DNA from 2 places in the Delftia sp. UME58 genome. Region 2 is predicted to be linked to the other one. Evidence: riboswitches for the same ligand, from Rfam matches in the RefSeq annotation. Region 2 holds a riboswitch; the other holds the start of a gene.
What was found. A riboswitch is a leader RNA that binds a small molecule or an ion and turns the genes downstream of it on or off. The one in region 2 is predicted to bind cobalamin.
Positions count from the first base shown of each region.

Region 1: it holds a riboswitch for cobalamin, as region 2 does, so the genes downstream of both, A9976_RS14705 (TonB-dependent receptor) here and A9976_RS04780 (TonB-dependent receptor domain-containing protein) in region 2, are expected to answer to the same signal.

Region 1 covers NZ_LZZV01000052.1:373,160-376,989, reverse strand. The annotation lists gene A9976_RS14715 (YbaK/prolyl-tRNA synthetase associated domain-containing protein) at 1-85, shown strand, start outside; gene A9976_RS14710 (CHAD domain-containing protein) at 188-1,078, shown strand; cobalamin riboswitch at 1,117-1,402, shown strand; gene A9976_RS14705 (TonB-dependent receptor) at 1,531-3,771, shown strand; gene A9976_RS14700 (ABC transporter substrate-binding protein) at 3,782-3,830, shown strand, end outside.
Region 2 covers NZ_LZZV01000013.1:284,524-288,353, forward strand. The annotation lists gene A9976_RS04775 (ABC transporter substrate-binding protein) at 1-439, opposite strand, end outside; gene A9976_RS04780 (TonB-dependent receptor domain-containing protein) at 444-2,348, opposite strand; cobalamin riboswitch at 2,418-2,645, opposite strand; gene A9976_RS04785 (hypothetical protein) at 2,741-3,130, shown strand; gene A9976_RS04790 (helix-turn-helix transcriptional regulator) at 3,758-3,830, shown strand, end outside.

The sequences.
Region 1 (3,830 bases), on a different contig from region 2:
CCGCTCCATCGTGCTGGACTCGGCCGACTATGTGCGCATTGCCCGGCCCGTGCTGCACAGCCTGAGCGGGAATGGCGCCGATTGAGCCCGGAGTGCGCCCGGATTGAACCCGGATTGAACCCGGATTGACCCTGGCGCGGGGCTGCGCCCACAATCGTCGGCAACGTCCACATCTCCTTGCCTGACCATGTCCACCCCTGCGAAGCAGCACCCTGACCGGCCCGATGCGGCCGGCTTTGTGCGTGCGGCGCTGACTGCTGCCCTGGCCCAGGCGCAGTCGCATCTGGCGGTTTTGGAGGGCGGTGGCAGCGATGCCGAGACCATCCACCAGCTGCGCGTGGCCCTGCGGCGCCTGCGCACCGTGCTGCGCGAATGCGCGGGGCTGGCGCCCGGCATGCGCGCCGAATGGGATGAGCCCCTGGCCCGGGCCTTTGCGCAGCTTGGCACGCTGCGCGACGCCGGCACCCTGGCCGACGTGGTGCGGCCGCTGCTGCAGGACGCCCATGCGCCCCTGTGCGAATGGACCGTGCCAGCTGCCGGGCAGGCCGACGCGGCCGCCGCGGTGCGCGAGCCGCAGTTCCTGCAGACGCTGGCCGAGATCCATGCGCTGGCGCAGGCACCCGCAGGAAAGCGGCAGCCCGGCCTGGCCAGCCTGTCTGCCGCAGGCACGCGCAAGTACCTGGTGCGGCGCCTGCAGCGCCTGCACCGCCAGGTGCTGCGCGATGGCCGGCACTTCGACCGCCTGCCGCTGGCGCAGCAGCACCGCGTGCGCAAGCGGCTCAAGCGCCTGCGCTACCTGGCGGACTTTGCGCAGGAATTCGCGCCCGGAATGTGGCCCGGCAAAAAGGGCCGGCGCTTTGCCGAGGCGCTGGTGCCCGCCCAGGACGCGCTGGGGCTGCACAACGACATGGCCGTGGCGGCCGCGCATTTCCATGCCGAGGCCGGCACGGACCCGCGCGCCTGGTTCGCCGCCGGCTACCTGCAGGCCCGCCTGGCCACCAGCGCGCGCAGCAGCCGCCGCGCGCTGCGGGCGCTGGCCCGCGTGCCGGGCTTCTGGGCTGGGCGCCATCAGCGATAATCCGCCGCTGGCGCGCCGGCGCGGTCCCTGGGCCGTGGCGGTGCGCTGTTGCTGAAGGTGCCCCATGCCGTTCGCCGGCCAGGGGTTCAACGGGAAGCAGGTGCGCGATGCCATCGAGATGGCCGCTCGCAATGCCTGCGCTGCCCCCGCAACGGTCAGCGGAATACAACTCCCCACGCTGGCGCGCCACCCACGGGTCACGCGCCGCAAGCCACTGTGTCCTCCTCGGGCATGGGAAGGCGGGGATGCCTGCCGCAGCGCGCCCACCCTGCGCGCCGCAGCGTTCCGCAAGCCCGGATACCGGCCTTCTGCATTGCTTTCGGACGCCGCGGGAGTGCGCCTGTCCGGTCCGGCCCCAGCCTGCGCTGCCGTGGCCGGCTCCGGCGTGCGCGCTGTGCGGCGTGGTTCAGACGATAGGCCCCGCGGGTGAGTGGGGCAGTTGGGTTCAACGCATGCGCTTCGCTTCTTCGGCCGCCGATTCCTCCGGCCTTCTCTCTGTTCTTCCTCTTGTCTCCAGCCTGCGGCCCGCAGCGGCCGCCGTCCTGCTGGCCAGCTGCGCTGCAGCGGCCGGCGCCGCGCAGGAGCCGGCTTCCGGGCGATCCACGGACTCCGCCGACGATGCGCTGGACGCCGTCTTCGTGACCGCCACCGCGCGGCCCGAGGCGCGCAGCCGCATCGCGGGCACCACGCAGACCATCGACCGCGAGGCCATAGAGCGCTCCAGCGCGCGCTCGGTCACCGACCTGCTGGCCGAGAACGCCGTGGGCTTTCTCAGCGAATGGACGGCGGCCCAGACCTCGATGAACCTGCGCGGCGCCTCCACCGACGGCCAGGGGCGCGACTTCCGCAGCCAGGTGCTGGTGCTGGTCAACGGCCGGCGCGCGGGCACGGCCAACCTGTCCAAGCTCAGCCCCTCGGATGTGGAGCGCATCGAGATCGTGCGCGGCCCGTCCTCGGTGATCTACGGCAGCCAGGCCATGGGCGGGGTGGTCAACATCATCATGAAGAACGGAGCTACGGCGCCTGGCACGCGCGCCCAGGTCCAGGCCGGTTCATGGGACCTGTGGCGCACCGATGCGCAGACGGCCGGCGCCAATGACCGCTTCGACTGGTACTTCGGCGTGAGCGCAGGCGGGCGCGGCGACTACGAGTCGGGCGATGGCGGCACGCGCATGGAGAACACGGGCTGGAAGCGGCGCGGCGCCAGCGGTGCCCTGGGCTGGCAGCTGCACGAGCTGCACCGCGTGGAGCTGCAGCTGCGCACGGACGGCATCTACAACGCGGGCTTTCGCGGATCGGGCGCCAATATCCACAGCCGCGACAACCGCAGCAACCGCTCGCTGGACCTGACCTACGAGGGCGCACTGCCCGGCCAGCGCCTGAGCTGGACGACCCACCTCTACAGCCTGGTCGATACCGATGAGTTCAACTGGGCATCGCCCGTGATCCGCTCGGGCAACAGCGCCGTGCCCGGCACGGCGCGCGACTACAACCACCGCCAGCTGGACGCCACGGGCCTGCGCTTTCAGCCGCGCCTGCGTGTCAGCCAGACCAATGACCTGCTGATGGGCTTTGACTGGGAGCGCAGCAAGCTGCGCTCCGACCGCCTGCGCGTGGCCATGCCGGGCGGCCCTGCGGGCCAGGTCGCGCCCTACGACAACAACCAGACCGAGCAGGTGCATGCGCTGTACTTCGAGGACGCGCAGACCCTGTTCGACGATCGCCTCACGCTGCGCGCCGGCCTGCGCAAGACCTGGGGCACGACGCGTTTCGACGATACGCCCAACCTGGCCCTGGCCCAGGCCAGCACGCGCGACTACGACAACCACACCTGGTCGGCCGGCGCCACCTGGAAGGCCACGGACCGGCTCACGCTGCGCGCCGCGGCCTCCACGGGTTTCCGCGCGCCCACGGCCACCGAGCTGGCCTCGGACTTCACGGCCGTCGGCGGTGGCCGCACCTTCGGCAACCCCAACCTCAAGCCCGAGACCAGCCGCCAGATCGAGGTCGGCGCCGCGCTGCAGCAGCCCGGCTGGCGCGTGGATGCGGCCCTGTTCCAGAACACCATCAGCGACCGCATCATCACCGTCTCGCGCGGGGCCACGACCAACACCTCGGACTACGCCAACAACGCGGCCGACATCGTGGCGCGCGGCCTGGAAATGCAGGCCGACATGGACCTGGCGCGGGCGCTGGACCTGACGGGCCACCAGCTCAAGGCCTGGGCTGGCGGCTACTACCACTTCAGCATGCGGGACAAGGGCTCGGCCGCCTCCGCCAATACCGACAAGGTGCAGCGCATGTACCGCTACGAGGCCTCGGCCGGCGTGCGCTACGGGCGCGGCAGCGGGCGGCTGCAGGGCGACTGGAGCCTGCAGCTGTCCACGCTGCTGCGCGGTCCCATGTGGTACGACACGGAAGAGGCGCTGCTCATCCCGCAGGGCGAGCCCAGCAGCACCTTCATCCACCGCAAGGGCGCCTTCACCATCTGGAACCTGCGCGCCGACTACCGCGTGTCGCCGGGCGTCAAGCTGTTCGCGGCCGTCAACAACCTGTTCGACCTGAACCGCCATCCCATCTTCATCGCGCTGGACCGTGCGCCCTGCATCGCCAACCCGGCGTACCAGAACGGCGGCTGCGGAACGTCGATGGCGGGGCGCGAACTCATGGTCGGCTTGCAGGCGGAGTTTTGAGGACCATGGCATGAGGCAATCCAGCACCACGCGCCGCCAGTTGCTGCGCCAGGGCGCGG
Region 2 (3,830 bases):
CCAGCGCCAGCACGGGAACGCCGAAGCGCTCCAGCTGTGCGATGACGGGTGCGGAATACGCCATCAGCACCACGTCGGGCCTGAGCCGCACGGTGGCCTCCACCAGCGGGGCAAAGGTGTGGCCCAGCTTGGGCAGGGCGGCCACGCGCGCCGGGTGGTTGGAGAATTCGTCCACGCCCACGATGCGCTCGCAGGCTTCCAGCGCGCACAGCGATTCGGTCAGCGAAGGCAGCAGCGAGACGATGCGCTGTGGCACGCGCTCCAGGCGCACCTGCCGCCCACGCATGTCGGTGACGGTGTAGGCGGCGGTTGCCCCGCCTGTTCCCGCATTCGCCGCCTTTTGCGCAAAGGCATTGCCCACGCCGCCTGCGCAGGCCAGGGCGGCGGTCAGCAGCAGGATGCGGGGCAGGCGCGAAAGCAGGGGCAAAAGCAGGGGCATGGGGTCAAGGCAGAGGTGTCCAGCGCACGCTGACGAACACGGTGCGGCCTGCGTTGGCATAGCCGCGCGTGGGGGCGTAGTCGCGGTCGGCGATGTTGTTGACACGGGCCAGCAGCGTCCATTGCCTTGTCAGCTGGCGCTGGGCATAGAGGTTGACCACGCCGTAGCCGCCCAGCTTGAAGGTATTCGCCTCGTCTGCGTAGCGGCCGCTGTACAGCTGGGCTTCGCCGCCCAGCGTCCAGCCGACCGCCTGGGTGTCGGCATTGAGCTTGAGCATGCGCTTGGAGCGGTAGGGCAGCAGCTTGCCGGTCTCCAGGTTCTCGGGGTTCATGAAGTCCAGCGAGGCGCCCAGATTGGCGCTGCCCAGGCGCGTGCTGCCCGCCAGCGTCAGGCCGGTGATCTCCACGCTCTGCCAGTTGCGGTAGCAGTTGCAGGGAAGGGCGCTGTTCCAGTCGTAGGTGATGAGGTTCTTGAACTTGTTGCGGTAGACCACGGCCGAGAGGCGGTTGGCACCGGCCGCATAGTGCAGGCCCGTTTCCACGTTGGTGCTGCTTTCGGGCTTGAGGTCGGCCGCTGCCTGGCCGGTGAAGCGCTCGTACAGCGTGGGGGTTCTGAAGGCCGTGCCGGCCGATGCCACCCAGCGCCAGCGCTCGTCGATCTGCAGGCCGTAGCCCAGGCCGCCCGTGGTCTTGTTCTGCTGGTCGCGCACCTGGTCGTGGCGCAGGTTGGCGTCGAACTGGTGGCGCCCCTCCGTCAGGCGCCAGCCGGCCGACAGGGAGTTCTGCACGCGCCGGCTGTCGGTGTTCTGGGTCCAGGCGTATTGCGTGTCCAGCCTGTCCTCGCGGCGCTCCAGGTCGATGTTGAAACGGTGCTGGCCCAGCGTGAACAGGTTCTGCAGCAGGTAGTTGGTGGAGCGGCCCTTGGCGCTTTCGGGCGACTGGGTGTGGCGGTCGCTTTGGCTGTCGGTATGGGAGATCTGGACCACGCTTTTGTAAATGGCGTTCCAGCCGGCCTGCCAGCGCAGGCTGCCGGTGGTGTTCTTGACGACGTCGTAGTCGTCGAACGGCGGCGGGCTCTGGTCGTAGTGGGTGCGCAGGCGGCTGTGCAGCAGGCTGGCGTCGATCTGGTGGATGCCTGTCTTGTAGCCCGCGTTCAGGCCCAGCGAGGTGTTGCTGTAGCCATCCTTGTCCGGGTTGGGCGAGAAGGTGTTGCCGGGGTAGACGTCAAAGCCGTCGCTGCGCTCGTCAGCCAGGTTCAGCCCATAGGTGAAGCCGTTGGCCCCGCCCTGAAATCCCGTGGCCAGCTTGCTGCTGCCCTGGTTGCCTATGCCGGCCTCGGCATAGGCGCGGGTCTGGCCGTCCGCCCGCTTGGTGAAGATCTGGATCACGCCGCCCATGGCGTCTGAGCCATAGATGGCGGCGGCCGGGCCGCGCAGCACTTCGATGCGCTCTATCTGCGCCAGCGGCAGCGTGGACCAGACCGCGCCGCCCTGCAACTCCTGCGAGCTGTAGCGCACGCCGTCGATGAACACGGCAGTGTGCTGGTTGCTGGTGCCGCGCAGGTAGACCGATGTGACCTGGCCCGGCCCGCCATTGCGGTTGATCTGCACGCCCGGCACCTGCGCCAGCAGGTCGGCCACGCCGGTGGCGCCGCTGCGGGCAATGGTCTCGGCGTCGATCACGGTCATGTCGGCCGTGACGGTGCGCAGGGACTGTTCGCTGCGCGAGGCGGTGACGACCACGGTATCGAGCAGGGAGGTCTGTGCGCGCTGCGCCTGTTGTGCCTGTGCTTGGGCCTGGCAGGCCAGTAGCGAGGCCGCAGCCAGGGCGGACAACGTGCGCAGTACGGGGAACGCCGAGGGCGAGCGAAGAGCGGCGCCAGGGGCGCGCGCGAGGGCGAGGGTGTGCATGGATGCGGACCAGTTGCGCGCCAGCGACCCCGCCGGCACGGAAACCAAAAAGACCGGCTGCGCTGCATGCGCGGCCGGCCGCCTGTTGGCCGGTATCCAGACTGGTGACGCACTCGCCAAGGCCTTCCCGGGCTGTACGCCCAGTGGCACGGGTTTGGCGGGGGCCGGTGCATGCACGCGGCGTTTCACTCACTGTTGCGGGGGCAGTACACGCGGGCGGCTTTTATCTGGCCGCCCCATGTTTCCCGTTTAACCGCAGCCCCTGGGGCTGCTGGCACCAACGGCGGCGATTGTACGGCGGGGCGTTCAGTGAGGATGTAAAGCTTGCTTGACATGTCGGCGGATGGCGGCGCAGAATGTCAAGCATCCTTTACACATTGCGAGAGACTTCCATGAATCAAACAACGGTCACCAACCGCCGCTACCAGAAGGAGCTGGGATTTGCGCTGCTGCTCTACATGGCGCTGCTTGTGGGGGCGCTTTTGCTCAGCGCCGACATGCAGGCCGGGGCCCTGCGCACGGCGCTGCTGCTCAGCCCCATGCTGGCGTTTGCGCTGGCCGTGCGGGCCATCGTGCGCCTGGTGCGCGATACCGACGAATTCCTGCGCAAGTCCATGCTGGAGCAACTGGCGATTGCGGCGGCGGGTACGGCGGGCCTCACCTTCACCTACGGATTCCTGGAAATGGCAGGTTTTCCCAAGCTCAGCATGTTCATGGTGTGGCCCTTGATGGGTGCACTCTGGGTGGCTGCCTCGGTGGCCCACTGGCTGCGCAGCCGATGAGCCGGCCTGCCAAGGTGGCCCTCCCATGAAAAATGACCCCTACGCTACCCTTGCTGCGCAAGGTCCGCTGCCCCCCGAGGGGGTGCTTTTTCATCTTGGGGCGGCCCGGCGATGAAAAATGACCCCTACGCTACCCTTGCTGCGCAAGGTCCGCTGCCCCCCGAGGGGGTGCTTTTTCATCTTGGGGCGGCCCGGCGATGAAAAATGACCCCTACGCTACCCTTGCTGCGCAAGGTCCGCTGCCCCCCGAGGGGGTGCTTTTTCATCTTGGGGCGGCCCGGCGATGAAAAATGACCCCTACGCTACCCTTGCTGCGCAAGGTCCGCTGCCCCCCGAGGGGGTGCTTTTTCATCTTGGGGCGGCCCGGCGATGAAAAATGACCCCTACGCTACCCTTGCTGCGCAAGGTCCGCTGCCCCCCGAGGGGGTGCTTTTTCATCTTGGGGCGGCCCGGCGATGAAAAATGACCCCTACGCTACCCTTGCTGCGCAAGGTCCGCTGCCCCCCGAGGGGGTGCTTTTTCATCTTGGGGCGGCCCGGCGATGAAAAATGACCCCTACGCTACCCTTGCTGCGCAAGGTCCGCTGCCCCCCAAGGGGGTGCTTTTTCATCTTGGGGCGGCCCGGCGATGAAAAACACCATCCGTGAACTGCGCGCCGAGCGCGGCTGGAGCCAGGCTGCGCTGGCGGACCTGCTGGGCG